DNA from 3 places in the Nocardiopsis sp. B62 genome. Region 1 is predicted to be linked to each of the others. Evidence: predicted binding sites of a transcription regulator. Region 1 holds the regulator's gene; each other region holds the start of a gene.
What was found. The regulator HrcA, encoded in region 1, represses chaperone genes, less so after heat shock. The targets are predictions, from matches to a motif close to TTGGCACTCTCNNNNNGAGAGTGCCAA.
Positions count from the first base shown of each region.

Region 1 (5,051 bases):
CCCCTCCTCGTGCAGGACCACGGCGAGGTCCGCCTCGGCGAGCAGGGCGGACACCCCCTTGCGGTCCAGTGGTTCGGTGACCTCGGGCGTCCGGGCACGGCGGGCCTGCTTGGCCGCCTCCCTGGCGCTCGCCCGCCACTTGGCCAGGGCCTTGGCACCCCGGTCGCCCTTCCACTGCGTGACACAGCGCTCGGCGGACCAGGGCACGACGGCGTCGACCCCGGCCTCGGTCATCATCTCCACCGCGAGCTCACCCCGGTCCCGTTTGGGCAGGGCCTGCACCACGGTGATCCGGGGTCGGGGCTCGGGTTCGCTCCGGCGTTCCACCACACGGCAGACGAGCGTGTCCTTGCCGACGACCTCGTCGACCTCGCAGCGCACGCGAAGGCCGAGACCGTCGGAGAGGTCGACGGTCTCGCCCTCACCGATGCGTCGGACCGCCACCGCGTGGCGTCCCTCCGGACCGTCCAGACGGATCCGGTCGCCCGCCAGCACGGCGGTCCCGACCAGGAAGACCGGCGGGGTCACTTGGCTCCGAAGGCGTCGCGGATCTTGGAGAAGAACCCACCGTGCCCGGGGCTGAAGCGGCCCGGGTTCTGGTCCTCCCCACGCAGCTCCGCGAACTTGCGCAGCAGGGCCTCCTGCTCCTCGTCCAGCTTGCCCGGGGTCTCCACGTCCACACGGATGCGCAGGTCGCCCCGGCCGCCGCCGTCGAGGTGGGTGACGCCCTTGCCGGGCAGGGTGATGACGTGGCCCGAGTTGGTCCCCGGACGCAGGTCGATGTTCTCGGTGCCGTCGAGGGTGTCGAAGGCGCACGAGGCACCCAGCGCCGCCGCCGTCATGGGGACGGTGATGGTGCAGTGCAGGTCGTCGCCGCGACGCTCGAAGGTCGGGTGCGGCTTCTGGACGATCTCCAGGATGATGTCGCCGCGCGGTCCGCCGTTGGGGCCGACCTCGCCCTCGCCGGCGAGCTGGATGCGGGTGCCGTCGTCGACACCGGCGGGGATCTTCACGGTCCGGGTGACCTTCTCCCGGACCCGGCCCTCGCCCGCACAGTCGCCGCAGGGGTTGGTGATGACCGAGCCCTGACCCGAGCACTGCGGGCACGGGCGCGAGGTCATGACCTGGCCGAGGAAGGAGCGCGTGACCTGGGAGACCTCGCCCTGGCCGTGGCACATGTCGCAGGTGGTCCGGTGCGAACCGGCCGCCGTGCCCTCGCCCTGGCAGGTCTCACAGAGGATCGCGGTCGGGAAGGTGATCTCCCGGCTGACCCCGAAAGCGGTCTCGACGAGGTCGAGTTCGATGCGGATCTTGATGCTGCGTCCGCGCCGGACCCGTTCCCGGGGGCCGCGGCCGCCGGGCTGTCCTCCGCCGAAGAAGGCGTTCATGATGTCGTCGAAGGCGAACCCGCCAGCGTTGCCGAAACCTCCGGCACCGCCACCGCCACCGGGGGCGAAGGGGTCCTGACCCATGTCGAACATCCGACGCTTGTTCTCGTCGGAGAGGACCTCGTAGGCCTGGGTCACTTCCTTGAAGCGCTCCTGGGTCGCGGGGTCCGGGTTGATGTCCGGGTGGAGCTCGCGCGCGAGCCGCCGGTACGCCTTCTTGATCTCGTCCTTGGACGCGTCGCGACGCACCCCGAGAACCTGGTAATAGTCTCTGGCCACTGAGTTACTGTCCTGCCAAAATCTGTCCGACATACCGGGCCACCGCACGGACGGCGCCCATCGTCCCTGGGTAGTCCATACGGGTCGGGCCCACCACTCCGATCTTGGCCAGCGACTGGTTTCCCACGCCGTAGTCAGCCGACACGATGGAAGTGGATCGAAGGCCCTCGTGGAAGTTCTCCGCGCCGATGCGCACCGTGAGCATGGAGGGGTCCTTGGCCTCACCGAGCAGTCGGATGAGGACCATGTTCTCTTCCAGTGCTTCGAGCACCTCGCGCAGGCTGGCCGCGAAGTCGACCGCGGCCAGGTTGGCGGTTCCCGCCAGAACGATCTTCTCCTCGTGTCTTTCCACGAGGCTCTCCAGCAGGATGGAGAGGACCGCGACCGCGACGGGTCGGTCCTCCGGTGCGACCTGGGCGGGCAGGTCCTCCACCGCGTCCGGCACGTCACCGAGGTGTCGGCCCGCGATGGCGCGGTTGAGCATGTTGCGCAGGTCGTCGACCACGGTCTCGCTGACCGATCCCAGCCCGTCGATGACGCGCTGTTCGACTCGGCCGGTGTTGGTGATGACGACCATCATGATGCGCTGGCCGCCGAGCGGCACCAGTTCCACGTGCTGGACCGACGAGCGGGTCAGCGACGGGTACTGGACGATCGCGACCTGCCGGGTGAGCTGCGCGAGCAGCCGCACCGTGCGGGCGACGATCTCGTCGAGGTCCACGGCACCGCCGAGGAAGGACTCGATGGCTCGCCGTTCGGCCGCCGAGAGCGGCTTGACGGAGGAGAGCCGGTCCACGAAGAGCCGGTACCCCTTGTCGGTGGGCACCCGTCCCGCACTGGTGTGGGGTTGGGTGATGTAGCCGTCCTCCTCGAGGGCGACCATGTCGTTGCGAATGGTCGCCGGGGAGACACCAAGGGGGTGACGGTCCGCCAACGCCCGGGAACCCACGGGTTCGTTGGTGTTGACGAAGTCCTCGACGACCGCACGCAGGACCGCGAGCTTGCGCTCATCCAGCAACTCGCCACCTCCTGGCACTCCAAGGTCCTCAGTGCTAATTCTATGCCCGGCCGCAAACCCGCACGGCTACCCGCACGCAGTAACACGGGGACGGGGGTCGCTTCTTCCTTGTCGGATCCGCGACGTGCGCCACCCGCCAGCGGGCGTCCGGGGTCCTTCACCAGTAGACTGCACCACCGTGGTTACCAAGGGAACCGGCCGTTACGGCCGCGACGTTCTGGCGGGAGACTGGCGGCGACCGAAGAAGGGTGCGGTCCGCGAGATACCCCTCAGTCGTGACCTGGTCGTGGAGGACGCCGACGAGACCTTCTGCGGGGCCGTGGTGTCCTGGGACAAGGCCGCGGTGACCCTGGAGGACCGGGACGGGTGCCGCAGGGTGTTCGAGCTGGGTCAGGCCGCCTTCCTCGTGGACGGTGAACCCGTGACACTGGTGCGTCCGACGGAGGCCCCCAAGGGTCCGCTGCGCAGCGCCTCGGGGTCGATCGCGGTGACCGACGCGCGGGCGCGCACGGCCCGCGAGAGCCGGATCTACGTCGAGGGCGCCCACGACGCCGAACTGGTCGAGAAGGTCTGGGGCCACGACCTCCGTGTGGAGGGGGTGGCCGTCGAGTTCCTGGAGGGGGTCGACGACCTTCCCGCAGTGGTGGCGGAGTTCGAGCCGGGGCCGGGGCGCCGTCTGGGAGTCCTGGTCGACCACCTGGTTCCGGGTTCAAAGGAGAGCCGGATCGCCGAGCGCGCCCGGGGCGCGGACGTGCTCGTGGTCGGCCATCCCTACGTGGATGTGTGGCAGGCGGTGCGTCCGAGCGCGGTGGGGATCGGGGCCTGGCCCGAGATCCCTCGGGGTCTGCCCTGGAAGGAGGGCGTCGTGGACGCTCTTGGCTGGCGGATGGAGACGGGTGAGGCCTGGCGCCGCATCCTGGGCTCGGTCCGTGGCTACGGGGACCTCGAACCCTCCCTGCTGGGGCGGGTGGAGGAGCTCATCGACTTCGTCACGGGACCGCACACCGCGGAACACTAGGATTGTCACGATCACGTGGTCTGATGGATCCCCCGGGAAACCGCTCCCCCGTTTCCGTCGGGCGACACGGCCTCCGGCCCTCCGCGGTCGTCGGTACGGCCCGAATCCTTCGGGCAGACAGCAAGCGCCCCCAACAGCGGAGTCAAGGAAGAGCATGAGCGAGACCCCGTCCAGTCATCCGTCGCCGGACGACCCGCAGGGACAGCGGCGACCGCCGCAGGATCCCGCGCAGCAGAGCGGCGCGCAGCCCGGTTGGGGCCAGCCCGACGCGCAGGCCCACGGCCAGCAGCAGAGCGGGGCTCAGCCCGCCTGGGGGCAGCCCGCCGGAGCTCAGCCGCAGGCACCCGAGCAGTCCGGTCAGCCCCAGCAGGCGCAGGCCTACGGCCAGCCCCAACAGGCCCAGGCGCAGCCGAGCGGCGCACAGCCCGGGTGGGGTCACGACACGGGCGGTCAGCCCCAGGCGCCCCAGCAGCCCAGCGGCGCACAGCCCGGCTGGGGAGTACCCGGCGGCGACCCGCAGCAACCCCAGCCCGGATGGGGCCAGCCCGGGGCACAGGCCCCGCAGCCCCAGGCCTACAGCCAGCCCCAACAGGCACAGCCCGGCTGGGGACCCAACACCGGCGGTCAGCCCCAGGCGCCCCAACAGCCCGGCTGGGGACAGCCGCAGGAACAGGCGCAGGCGTACGGCCCACCGCAGACCGGTGCTCAACCCGGTTGGGGCCAGCCCGGGGCGCAGACTCCGCAGCCCCAGGCCTACGGCCAGCCCCAACAGGTCCAGCCCGGTTGGGAGCAGTCGACGGGCGGCGAGCCGCAGCAGCCCCACTGGGGCCAGCCCGAGGGACAGGCGTACGGCCAATCGCAGCAGAGCGGCGCGCAGCCGACGTGGGTCCAGCCCGCCGGTGGCCAGCCGCAGCAGCCGCACTGGGGCCAGCCGGAGGCGCAGGCCCAGCAGAGCGGCGCACAGCCCGCCTGGGGTCAGCCAGTCGCTGACCAGGCTCAGGCTGGCTACGCCCCCCAGGGGTACGCTCAGCCGCAGTTCCAGCAGGCCCAGCCCGCACAGGCGCATCCCCAGGCCGGTTACGGGGAGCAGTACCAGCAGCCCCAGCAGGTCTACGGGCAGCCGCCGGTCCAGCAGCCGACCGGTGGCGGCAACGACGTACTCGTCGCCATGCTCGCGCACCTGTCCGGTTTCGTGATCGCCTTCCTGGGCTGGATCCCGCCGCTGGCCGTCTACTTCGCCAAGCGCAACCAGTCACCGTTCATCCGGCACCACGCGTCGGAAGCGGCGAACTTCCAGATCACTATGCTGATCCCGTACGTCTTCGCTGGCGTCGCGTTCTTCGGCTTG
Region 1 is NZ_JAGPXK010000016.1:55,200-60,250, reverse strand. It holds gene KBX21_RS17610 (16S rRNA (uracil(1498)-N(3))-methyltransferase) at 1-528, opposite strand, end outside; gene dnaJ (molecular chaperone DnaJ) at 525-1,667, opposite strand; gene hrcA (heat-inducible transcriptional repressor HrcA) at 1,672-2,685, opposite strand; gene KBX21_RS17595 (DUF3097 domain-containing protein) at 2,864-3,703, shown strand; gene KBX21_RS17590 (hypothetical protein) at 3,846-4,883, opposite strand; gene KBX21_RS17585 (DUF4870 domain-containing protein) at 4,872-5,051, shown strand, end outside.

Region 2 (5,051 bases), on a different contig from region 1:
GGCGAGGAACCCGTCCGGGGGCTGCCGGTGACCCGGTTCGGCAACACCCTGCTGGAGCCCGTGTGGAACCGGACGTTCGTGGACAACGTGCAGATCACCATGGCCGAGGACTTCGGGGTGGACGACCGGGGGTCGTTCTATGACGCCGCAGGGGCGGTCCGGGACGTGTTCCAGAACCACCTGCTCCAGCTGTTCGCGCTGCTCACGATGGACGCGCCGGTCTCCACCGACCCCTCGGTGGTCAAGGACGAGACGCTGCGCCTGCTGCGCGCCGTGCGCACCATCGAACCGGCCGACGCGATCCGGGGCCGCTACGACGGCTACCTCAGCACGGAGGGGGTCGGCCCCGGCTCCACCACGGAGACCTTCTTCGCGCTGCGCATGTGGGTGGACAACCGCCGCTGGGCGGGCGTGCCCTTCTACGTTCGCTCGGGCAAGCACATGCCCCTCACCTCATGGGAGGTGGTGGCCGAGCTGAAGCGCCCCGCCGCCGACCTCTACCCGGGGCCAGCCAACCTGGTCCGGTTCCAGCTGGAACCGTGGTCCGGGGTGACCTTCGAGATGCTGCTCAACGAACCCGGCGCGGAGAGCGACTCGGCGGCGCGCCTCGTGCTCGCGGCCGACGTGGAACGCCAACTGGGCCGGGGGCACGAGGCCTACGACCACGTGCTGCACGGCGCCGTGGTGGGCAGCCCGGAGCAGTTCGTGCGCTTCGACGTGGTCGAGGAGTCGTGGCGGATCGTCGACCCGCTGATGGACTCGGCGACGGAGCCCGAACCTTACCTTGCGGGCTCCTACGGACCGGAGTCGGCGCAGGTGCTCCCGGGACCGCAGGGCTGGCACCAACTGGCCGACGCGATCCGTCCGCACGGGCCCGCCCAGGATTGACCCCCGGGGGTCCCGGAAAGAGCGAAACCGGGCGGTCCCCATGGGGACCGCCCGGTCGTCGCGGGCGAGGTCGCGTATCCGGACCTCAGGCGCCTACGGGCTCACGCCCGGTGTCACGGACCTGCTAGAAGTCCATGCCGCCCATGCCACCGGTCGGGTCGCCGGCGGGAGCCGAGGCCTTCTCCGGCTTGTCGGCGATGACGGCCTCGGTGGTCAGGAACAGACCAGCGATGGACGACGCGTTCTGCAGAGCGGAACGGGTGACCTTGGTCGGGTCGATGACGCCGTCCTTGAACAGGTCGGTGTACTCGCCGGTGGCGGCGTTGAGGCCGAAACCGGGCTCCAGGTGCTTGACCTTGTCCGCCACGACTCCGCCTTCGAGGCCGGCGTTGACCGCGATCATCTTGAGCGGCTCGGCGATGGCGCGACGCACGATGTCGGCGCCGATGGCCTCGTCACCCTCGAGGTCCAGCTTCTCGAACGCGGGGACGCTGGCCTGCAGCAGCGCGACGCCACCGCCGGGCAGGATGCCCTCTTCGACCGCGGCCTTGGCGTTGCGGACGGCGTCCTCGATGCGGTGCTTGCGCTCCTTGAGCTCCACCTCGGTGGCGGCACCGGCCTTGATGACGGCCACGCCGCCGGCCAGACGCGCGAGGCGCTCCTGGAGCTTCTCGCGGTCGTAGTCGGAGTCGGTGCGCTCGATCTCGTTGCGGATCTCGTTCACGCGACCGGCGATGGCGGTGGCGTCACCGGCACCGTCGACGATGGTGGTCTCGTCCTTGGTGACGACGACCTTGCGGGCGCGGCCCAGCAGGTCGAGCTCGGTGTTCTCGAGCTTGAGGCCGACCTCCTCGGTGATGACCTGGCCGCCGGTCAGCACGGCGATGTCGCCGAGCTGGGCCTTGCGGCGGTCACCGAAGCCCGGAGCCTTGACGGCGACGGACTTGAAGGTGCCGCGGATCTTGTTGACCACGAGGGTCTGCAGGGCGCCGTCGGCGACGTCCTCGGCGATGACCATCAGCGGACGGCCGGACTGGAGGACCTTCTCGACAACGGGCAGGAACTCGTTGTTGTTGGAGATCTTCGAGTTGACGATGAGGATGTAGGGGTCCTCGAGGACCGTCTCCATGCGCTCAAGGTCGGTGGCGAAGTAGGGCGAGATGTAGCCCTTGTCGAAGCGCATGCCCTCGGCGAGCTCAAGCTCGAGCCCGAAGGTCTGCCCCTCCTCGACGGTGATGACGCCTTCCTTGCCGACCTTGTCCATCGCCTCGGCGATGGTCTCACCGATCTGGGTGTCACCAGCGGAGATGGAGGCGGTGGAGGCGATCTGCTCCTTGGTCTCGACGTCCTTCGAGAGGTTGCCGAGCTCCTCGTTGATGCGGGCCACGGCGGCCTCGATGCCGCGCTTGAGGCCGATCGGGTTGGCGCCGGCGGCGACGTTGCGCAGACCCTCGCGGACGAGAGCCTGGGCCAGGACGGTGGCGGTGGTCGTACCGTCACCGGCGACGTCGTCCGTCTTCTTGGCGACCTCCTTGACCAGCTCGGCCCCGATCTTCTCCCAGGGGTCCTCGAGCTCGATCTCCTTGGCGATGGAGACACCGTCGTTGGTGATAGTGGGGGCGCCCCACTTCTTCTCCAGGACGACGTTGCGACCCTTCGGGCCGAGCGTGACCTTCACGGCGTCAGCGAGCTGGTTCATGCCGCGCTCGAGGCCGCGACGGGCCTCCTCGTCGAACGCGATCAGTTTGGCTGCCATTGAGTTCTTGTCCTCCCGTGACCGGGCTGATACGCGATGGGACGAGGCGTGCGCCCGCGACGGACGACCGCGTTCGCACCGGCAACCCTGCTGCCGGAGGACCACGATCTCGCAGCCTCGATCCGGTTAGCACTCGGTATAGGTGAGTGCTAACCACTCCCTTTTTTAGCACTCGGCCATGGAGAGTGCAAACGATGTGGTCACGATTTCCCCAGCTTCGGAAACAGCCCTGAACAGCGCGGACTTCCCTCCACAGGGCGGTTTGAGCGCTCGGCGAACAACGGACGAACCCCTGGTGGAACCGGGTGGCCAGGTCCCGCCAGCCCGGTAACCAAGGGCCCGCCCACCATCTGGTTGAACGTTGGCGCGCAAGCGGGCCCATCCCCGCGTGCGCGGGGGGCAGCAGGCCTCCCGGCGCGGCCGCAGGGTGACCCTGGGTCCATCCCCGCGCACGCGGGGAGCAGGCCGGGGCCATGTTGGAGAACATCCACGCGGTGGGTCCATCCCCGCGCACGCGGGGAGCAGATCACGCCGTTGACCAGGTCGGGGATGATGCTGGGTCCATCCCCGCGTGCGCGGGGAGCAGGCCACCGAGTACGCCAGTTTGACCCGAGACCCGGGTCCATCCCCGCGTGCGCGGGGAGCGTTTGACCCGAGACCCGGGTCCATCCCCGCGTGCGCGGGGAGCAGGGTGGACGGCGGGCGTACCTGGGGGGCTGGTCGGGTCCATCCCCGCGTGCGCGGGGAGCAGACTATTTGAACAGGAAACTTACCAGCGGCAAGGGGTTGTTTTTCCAACTTCTCAGAAGTTGGACACCGAAGACAAGAGACCCCAAAGGACCCACGTGATTCATCTCTTCTCTCTCCGCACCAACAACCGCGTCGCCGACATCGCCACCCTCGTCCCCTGGAGAATCTCCCTCCCAGGTTACGAGGGTCCGGGCACGCGGCGGGGCGGGCACCGACCGGCGCCCGCCCCGTGGTTCGCCACTGCCCGTGCGTCAGCAGCCCCCGGCGACGGCGGGGATGATCGAGATCTGCTGGCCGTCCCGGACCTCGGTCTGTAGGCCCTTCTCGAAGCGGACGTCCTCGTCGCCGACGTAGACGTTGACGAAGCGGCGGACCTTGCCGCCGTCGTCGAGCACGCGGGCGAGGATGCCCGGGTGGTTGGCCTCCAGGTGGTCCAGGACCTCTGCCAGGGTGCCGCCCTCGGCGGTCACCTCGGACGCGTCGTTGGTGTAGGTGCGCAGGATGGTGGGCACGCGGACGCTGACGCTCATGGTGTTCGTACTCCTGGGACGTGGGTGCTGCGCGGGGTGGTGAACGTGGGGCGGGCCCGGATCAGGCCAGGCCCTCGGCCTTGAAGGCCTCCAGGGACGGCTTGATGGTGGCGGTGACACCCGAGTCGACGGCGTTGAGGGTCTTGAGCCCGTCGCCGGTGTTGACGATGACCGTCTCCGCCTCGGGGTCGAGCCTGCCCTCGCGGACCAGCTTGCGCAGGACACCGGTGGTCACGCCGCCCGCCGTCTCCGCGAAGATCCCCTCCGTGCGGGCCAGCAGCTTGATGGCGTCGACGATCTCGTCGTCACCCACGTGTTCGATCGCCCCGCCGGTGCGGTTGGCGATGTCCAGCACGTACGGGCCGTCTGCGGGGTTGCCGATCGCCAGCGACTTGGCGATGGTGTCCGGCTTGACCGGCTGGATGACGTCGTGCCCGTCGGCCCAGGCGCGGGCGACCGGCGAGCAGCCCGTGGCCTGCGCGCCGAACACCTTGTAGGGGCGGTCCTCGACGAGGCCGACCCTGATCAGTTCCTGGAAGCCCTTGTCGATCTTGGTGAGCTGCGATCCGGAGGCGATCGGAATGACGATCTGCTCGGGCAGGCGCCAGCCGAGCTGCTCGGCGATCTCGTAGGCCAGCGTCTTGGAGCCCTCGGCGTAGTACGGCCGCAGGTTGACGTTGGTGAAGCCCCAGCTCTCGCCCGCCTCGTCGCCGATGAGCTCGGAGCAGAAGCGGTTGACGTCGTCGTAGTTGCCGTCGATGGCCACGACCTTCCCGCCGTAGACGGCGGCCATCACGACCTTGCCCTCCTCCAGGCCGGCCGGGATGAACACGCACGAGTCGAATCCGGCACGCGCGGCGGCGGCACCCACGGCACCGGCGAGGTTGCCGGTGGAGGAGCAGGAGAGGGTGGTGAACCCGAAGGTGCGGGCGGCCTCGACGGCGATCGCGACCACGCGGTCCTTGAAGGAGTGCGTGGGGTTGGCGGAGTCGTCCTTGACGTGCAGGGAGCGCAGGCCGAGTTCGGCGGCGAGGCGGTCGGCCCGGACGAGGGGGGTGAGGCCGGGGTTCATGTTGGGCAGGTCGGCCACGTTGTCGGGGACCGGGAGGAGGGAGCGGTAGCGCCAG
Region 2 is NZ_JAGPXK010000005.1:71,387-76,437, reverse strand. It holds gene zwf (glucose-6-phosphate dehydrogenase) at 1-888, shown strand, start outside; gene groL (chaperonin GroEL) at 1,013-2,644, opposite strand; gene KBX21_RS07730 (ubiquitin-like small modifier protein 1) at 3,646-3,924, opposite strand; gene thrC (threonine synthase) at 3,986-5,051, opposite strand, start outside.
Region 2: a site for HrcA is predicted at 2,810-2,836, ahead of groL (chaperonin GroEL). Genes of this name have one in related genera too.

Region 3 (5,051 bases), on a different contig from region 1:
CGGAGGGCGGCCCCGTGGGGCCGCCCTCCCGTGTGTCGGGCCCGTTGTGTCGGGACGGGCGCCGAGACACCCCTCGGTGCCCTAGGAGACGGTCTCGGGCGTGACCTCACTGGTGCAGTGGGCGCACTTGCTGGCCTTCTTGTTGATCTCCGAGAAGCAGTGGGGGCACTCGCGGGTGGTGGCCTCCTCGGCCTTGATGAACTTCTCCATCAGCTTGCCCATGGGCAGGACCACGAAGAAGTACAGGACCGCCGCGGTCATCAGGAACGAGATCATGGCGTCGACGAAGGCGCCGTACATGAACTGGCTGCCGTTGACCTCGAAGTAGAGGTCCGCGAAGGTCGGGACCCCGCCGAAGATCCCCAGGAGCGGGGTGATGAACCCTTCGGTGAACGCCGAGATGAGTCCGGCGAAGACGGAGCCGATGACGACCGCGACCGCCAGCTGCACCAGGTTTCCCTGGAGCAGGAACTTCTTGAAGCCTTCCATGGAACTGCCCTACGTGTTCGTGATTGATGGGGACGCGCCCGAAGTGGCGCCCGGACAGCTTTCACCACCCCTGGTCATCGGTCAACCGCGAATCGTCACAGACAGCCGCGAAGAGGTCGCGTGCCCGGCCAGGGCCCGGGCTTCCTCGCTGGTCGCGGCGATCAGGACCAGCGCACCGCCCTCCCCGCTCGGACCCTCCTCAGAGGGCACGGCGAGAACGGGCCGGTCACCGACCACCTCGACGGCGGGCCCGGGTCTGGTGGGCGGCCCGCCGAAGTCGTCCGCGCCCGTCGCGGCCAGCACGTCCACTCGGCTGCCTGGGGACAGCAGACCGACGGCCCCCGGGTCGGCCACCCGCACCGGCACGGCGACCATGTCCGCCCCGTAGGGGAGCGCGGGCGGGTCGCTCAGGCGGGCGTCGGTCAGCACCTCGCCCCGGCGCACGGGTGCGTTCAGCGAGAGCCCGGCCGCCCGGTCCCCGGGCGAGAGCGCCCCGTCCGGTACGGAGCTCTCCGTCAGGACCAGGGGCGTGAGGTCCTCCTCGGACAGGGGCGCGGAGGCGTCGAGGTCCCGCGCGGCGACGAGCACCTCCGCCCGGGGTTGGGGCGGGGGCCGCAGGACGAGGACCGCGCACACCACGGCCAGCGCGGTCAGGACGGCGGCGACGGTACGGCGGTGGCGGTCGAGCAGGCGGAGCGGGCCGCGCCGGAGCCGGAACGCGGGAGGGGAGGTGCTCATACCTCCAACGCTAGGCCGGGAGAGGCGGCCCCGGAGGGTTGTCCACAGGGCGGATTCCCACCCCGGGGCCCGTCACACGGGGCCCGGCAGACAACAGAAGCGCCGCCGAGGGGTCTCGGCGGCGCGGCCACGGTCAACGGTGCGGTGGCTCAGCTGCTGGTCGCGGCGGTGCTGCCGCTGGTGCTCTTGCTGGTCGACTTGTCGCCGCCGCCCGTGCTGGGGGTGGAGGCGGCGGGGGTGGCGGTGGAGCCGGAGTCGGAGGAGGGCTTGGCGGCGTCGCCGGACTTGCCGCCGTTGCCCTCGGTGCCGCCCTCAGCGGTGTTGGAACCGGTCAGGGCGGAGCTGTTCGTGGTGGACTTGCCGCTGTCGGTGCGGTAGAAGCCCGAACCCTTGAAGACGATGCCGACCGCGGAGTACACCTTGCGCAGGCGCCCCTCGCACTCGGGGCAGACCGTCAGCGAGTCGTCGCTGAAGCTCTGCACGACCTCCATCTGGGCGTCACACTCGGTGCACGCGTACTGGTACGTAGGCACTGTTCCGGGTCCTCCTTGCTGGCACTCACACCCGTTGACTGCTAAATAGTACGCGTTCGCCGACCACAGCCGCGACAACCCCTCCCCCTGCGGCGCCGGGCGTCCCCAGGGTCGGGCCGTACCCGGTCGGGGGCCGCACGGGGTGCTCGTGTTCGGGGTGGGTGCGGGACACGACCGCCAGCCATAACGCCGCGACCCGGTGCCTTAATCCCCGGAGCCTCCCGAGAGCGGTGCCCCCGGGGTCCCGGCCCGACTCACACCGCCCGGCCGTCCGGGTTCCCTCCTGGCCAGGCCGCCGCGTTCGGGTCGAACACGTGGAGCCCGCCGCCCGGGGTCACGACCGCGTCCACCGGCCGGTCGTGCCCCTCCACGGGCAGCGCGTCCACGAACTCCTCGTCATGGACCACGGCGATCGCCGGGGTGCGCGGGCCCCTGTGGGGCAGCGCGCGGTCGTAGCAACCCGCGCCGCGCCCCATCCGCGTCCCGCGCCGGTCCACCGCCACGGCCGGGCAGACCACCGCGTCCGCGCGGCCGAGCACTTCGGGGCCGTACCGGTGCCCGGTCGGCTCCACCAGGCCGTGGCCGGCCGGTTCGAGGCCGTCCGGGCCCTCGTAGGCCGCCCAGTCGAGGGTCCCGTCGGGCAGGAAGATCGGCAGCAGCACGTACGTGCCCCGCTTCCACAGCGCGTCGACCAGACCGCGCGTGCCGGGTTCGCCGCCCACGGAGTAGTAACAGGCCACCGTCCCGCCCATGGCCAGCCAGGGGAGCCCCATCAACGTGTCGCGGACCGCGGAAGCCACACGGTCGCGCTCCGCCGCGCCCCTCTCCCGCCGCGCGGCGAGCAGGCGCGCGCGCAGCGCGCGCTTGGCGGTCCGGTCGTGGTCGTTCGAGGCACCCATGGGCCCAGTGTGGCACCGGACCCCGATTTCCTCCGAGGGGTGAACACGCGGTTGCGGTTTCCACGACTTCGCCCGAAACGACGGGGACTTCTCGGCCACGGGAAGTCATCGGTCCACGTAACGCGGGTTGTCTGTCCTAAAGTGCCGTTCATGAGCGCCGACACCGACCAGAAGCGATCCCGCACCGACGCCGCCGTGACCAAGGCGGTCGTTCCGGCCGCGGGCCTGGGCACCCGCTTCCTGCCCGCCACCAAGGCCACTCCCAAGGAGATGCTGCCGATCGTGGACAAACCCGCGATCCAGTACGTCGTGGAGGAGGCCGTCGAAGCCGGGCTCGGCGACGTCCTCATGATCACCGGGCGCAGCAAACGCTCCATTGAGGACCACTTCGACCGCGCCTACGAACTCGAGGAGGCGCTCGCCGCCAAGGGGGAGGAGGACAAGCTCCGCTCGGTCCGCGAGTCCAGCGACCTCGCCCAGGTCCACTACGTCCGCCAGGGTGAGCCCCGGGGGCTGGGACACGCCGTGCTGTGCGCGCAGGCCCACGTGGGCGACAACCCCTTCGCGGTGCTCCTGGGCGACGACCTCATCGAGTCGGCCGACCTGCTCCGCCGCATGATCGAGGTCCGTCAGAGCCACGGCGGCAGTGTCGTCGCGCTCATGGAGGTGGAGCCCGAACAGGTCTCCCTCTACGGCTGCGCGGCGGTGGAGACCACCGACGAGGACGACGTCGTCACCGTCACCGACCTGGTTGAGAAGCCCTCGCGCGAGCAGGCGCCCAGCCGTTGGGCGATCATCGGCCGCTACGTGTGTGACCCGGCGGTCTTTCCCGTACTGCACGACACCCCGCCCGGGCGCGGTGGCGAGATCCAGCTGACCGACGCCCTGAAGGAGCTGGCCAGGACCAGCCCCGAGAAGGGCGGCGGTGTGCACGGCGTGCTGCTGCGCGGCAACCGCTACGACACCGGGAACAAGGCCGAGTACATCCGCACCGTGGTCGAGTTCGCCTGCGGCCGCCCGGACCTGGCGGACGAGCTCCTGCCCTGGCTGAGGGAGTTCCTGGACCGCCAGGAGAAGCTCCGGGGCTGACCCGGGGGCACCGGGTCCGGGACGTCGGCTCCGGAGGTCGTCACAATGGGACCGGGGCCTCCCCCTGTGACGGGGGAGGCCCTCACAGCGCGTCCACGACCCGGAAGGACCTCATGAAGAGCGTCGAACAGCACATCTCCGACCTTCTGGGGCTGGTCGCGGTGCCCGAGCCGACCGAGCTGGACCTGCTCCAGGCGCACGGGACCGTGCTCGCCGAACCGGTCGTCTCCCCGGTGTCCCTGCCGGGCTTCGACAACTCCTCGATGGACGGCTACGCCGTGCACGCCGCCGACCTGGCCGAGGCCACCGCCGACCGCCCCGTCCGGCTGCCGGTGGTGGCCGACATCCCGGCGGGTGACGCGGACCCCGCCGCGATCCGGCCCGGACTGTGCGCCCGCATCATGACCGGCGCCCCCCTACCCGAGGGGGCCGACTCCGTGGTCCCGGTGGAGTGGACCGACGGCGGCACCGTGGATGTGGCGATCCACCGCCCCGCGCAGGCGGGGGGTTTCGTCCGGCGCCGGGGCGAGGACGTGATGGAGGGCGCGACAGTGCTGAGCGCCGGGGTTCGCGTCGGTGCGGGGGAGATGGGTGTCCTCGCGGCGGTCGGGTGCCGCTCGGTGCCGGTCCGCCCTCGGCCGCGCGTGGTGGTGCTCTCCACCGGTGAGGAGCTGGTCGAGCCGGGCCGCCCCCTCGGTCCGGGGCAGATCTACGAGTCCAACAGCTACATGCTGGCCGCCGCCGCCCGGGACGAGGGCTGCGAGGTGTACCGCCACGGCTTCGTCGGCGACGACCCGGTCACCGTCTGGGACACGTTGGAGGACCTCCTGGTCCGCGCCGACGTGGTGGTCACCACCGGCGGTGTGAGCATGGGCGCCTACGACGTGGTGAAGGAGGTGCTCTCCACCAAGGGCACCGTGGAGTTCACCCAGGTGGCGATGCAGCCCGGCAAACCCCAGGGGTTCGGCACGATCGGACCGGACGACACTCCGATCATCACCCTCCCGGGCAACCCGGTGAGCGCCTTCGTGTCGTTCCACCTGTTCGTTCGGCCGGTCCTGCGCAGGCTGCGGGGTCTGCCCCCGAACCCCCTGCCGAGTGTGCGGGCGCGCCTGGCCACCCCGGTCGGATCGCCCCGGGACCGCCGCTCCTACCTGCGCGCGGTGCTGTCCGACCCCATCGCGCCGGACCCGGTGCCCGCGGTCGCTCCGGCGGTGCGCCAGGGCTCCCACCAGCTGTCCGCGCTGGCCGGGGCCAACGGTCTCCTGATCGTCCCCGAGGAGGTCACCGAGCTGGCCGCCGG
Region 3 is NZ_JAGPXK010000005.1:211,234-216,284, forward strand. It holds gene KBX21_RS08365 (MscL family protein) at 82-489, opposite strand; gene KBX21_RS08370 (SAF domain-containing protein) at 571-1,227, opposite strand; gene KBX21_RS08375 (FmdB family zinc ribbon protein) at 1,377-1,760, opposite strand; gene KBX21_RS08380 (5-formyltetrahydrofolate cyclo-ligase) at 2,015-2,659, opposite strand; gene galU (UTP--glucose-1-phosphate uridylyltransferase GalU) at 2,810-3,748, shown strand; gene glp (gephyrin-like molybdotransferase Glp) at 3,862-5,051, shown strand, end outside.
Region 3: a site for HrcA is predicted at 1,779-1,805, ahead of KBX21_RS08375 (FmdB family zinc ribbon protein). Genes of this name have one in related genera too.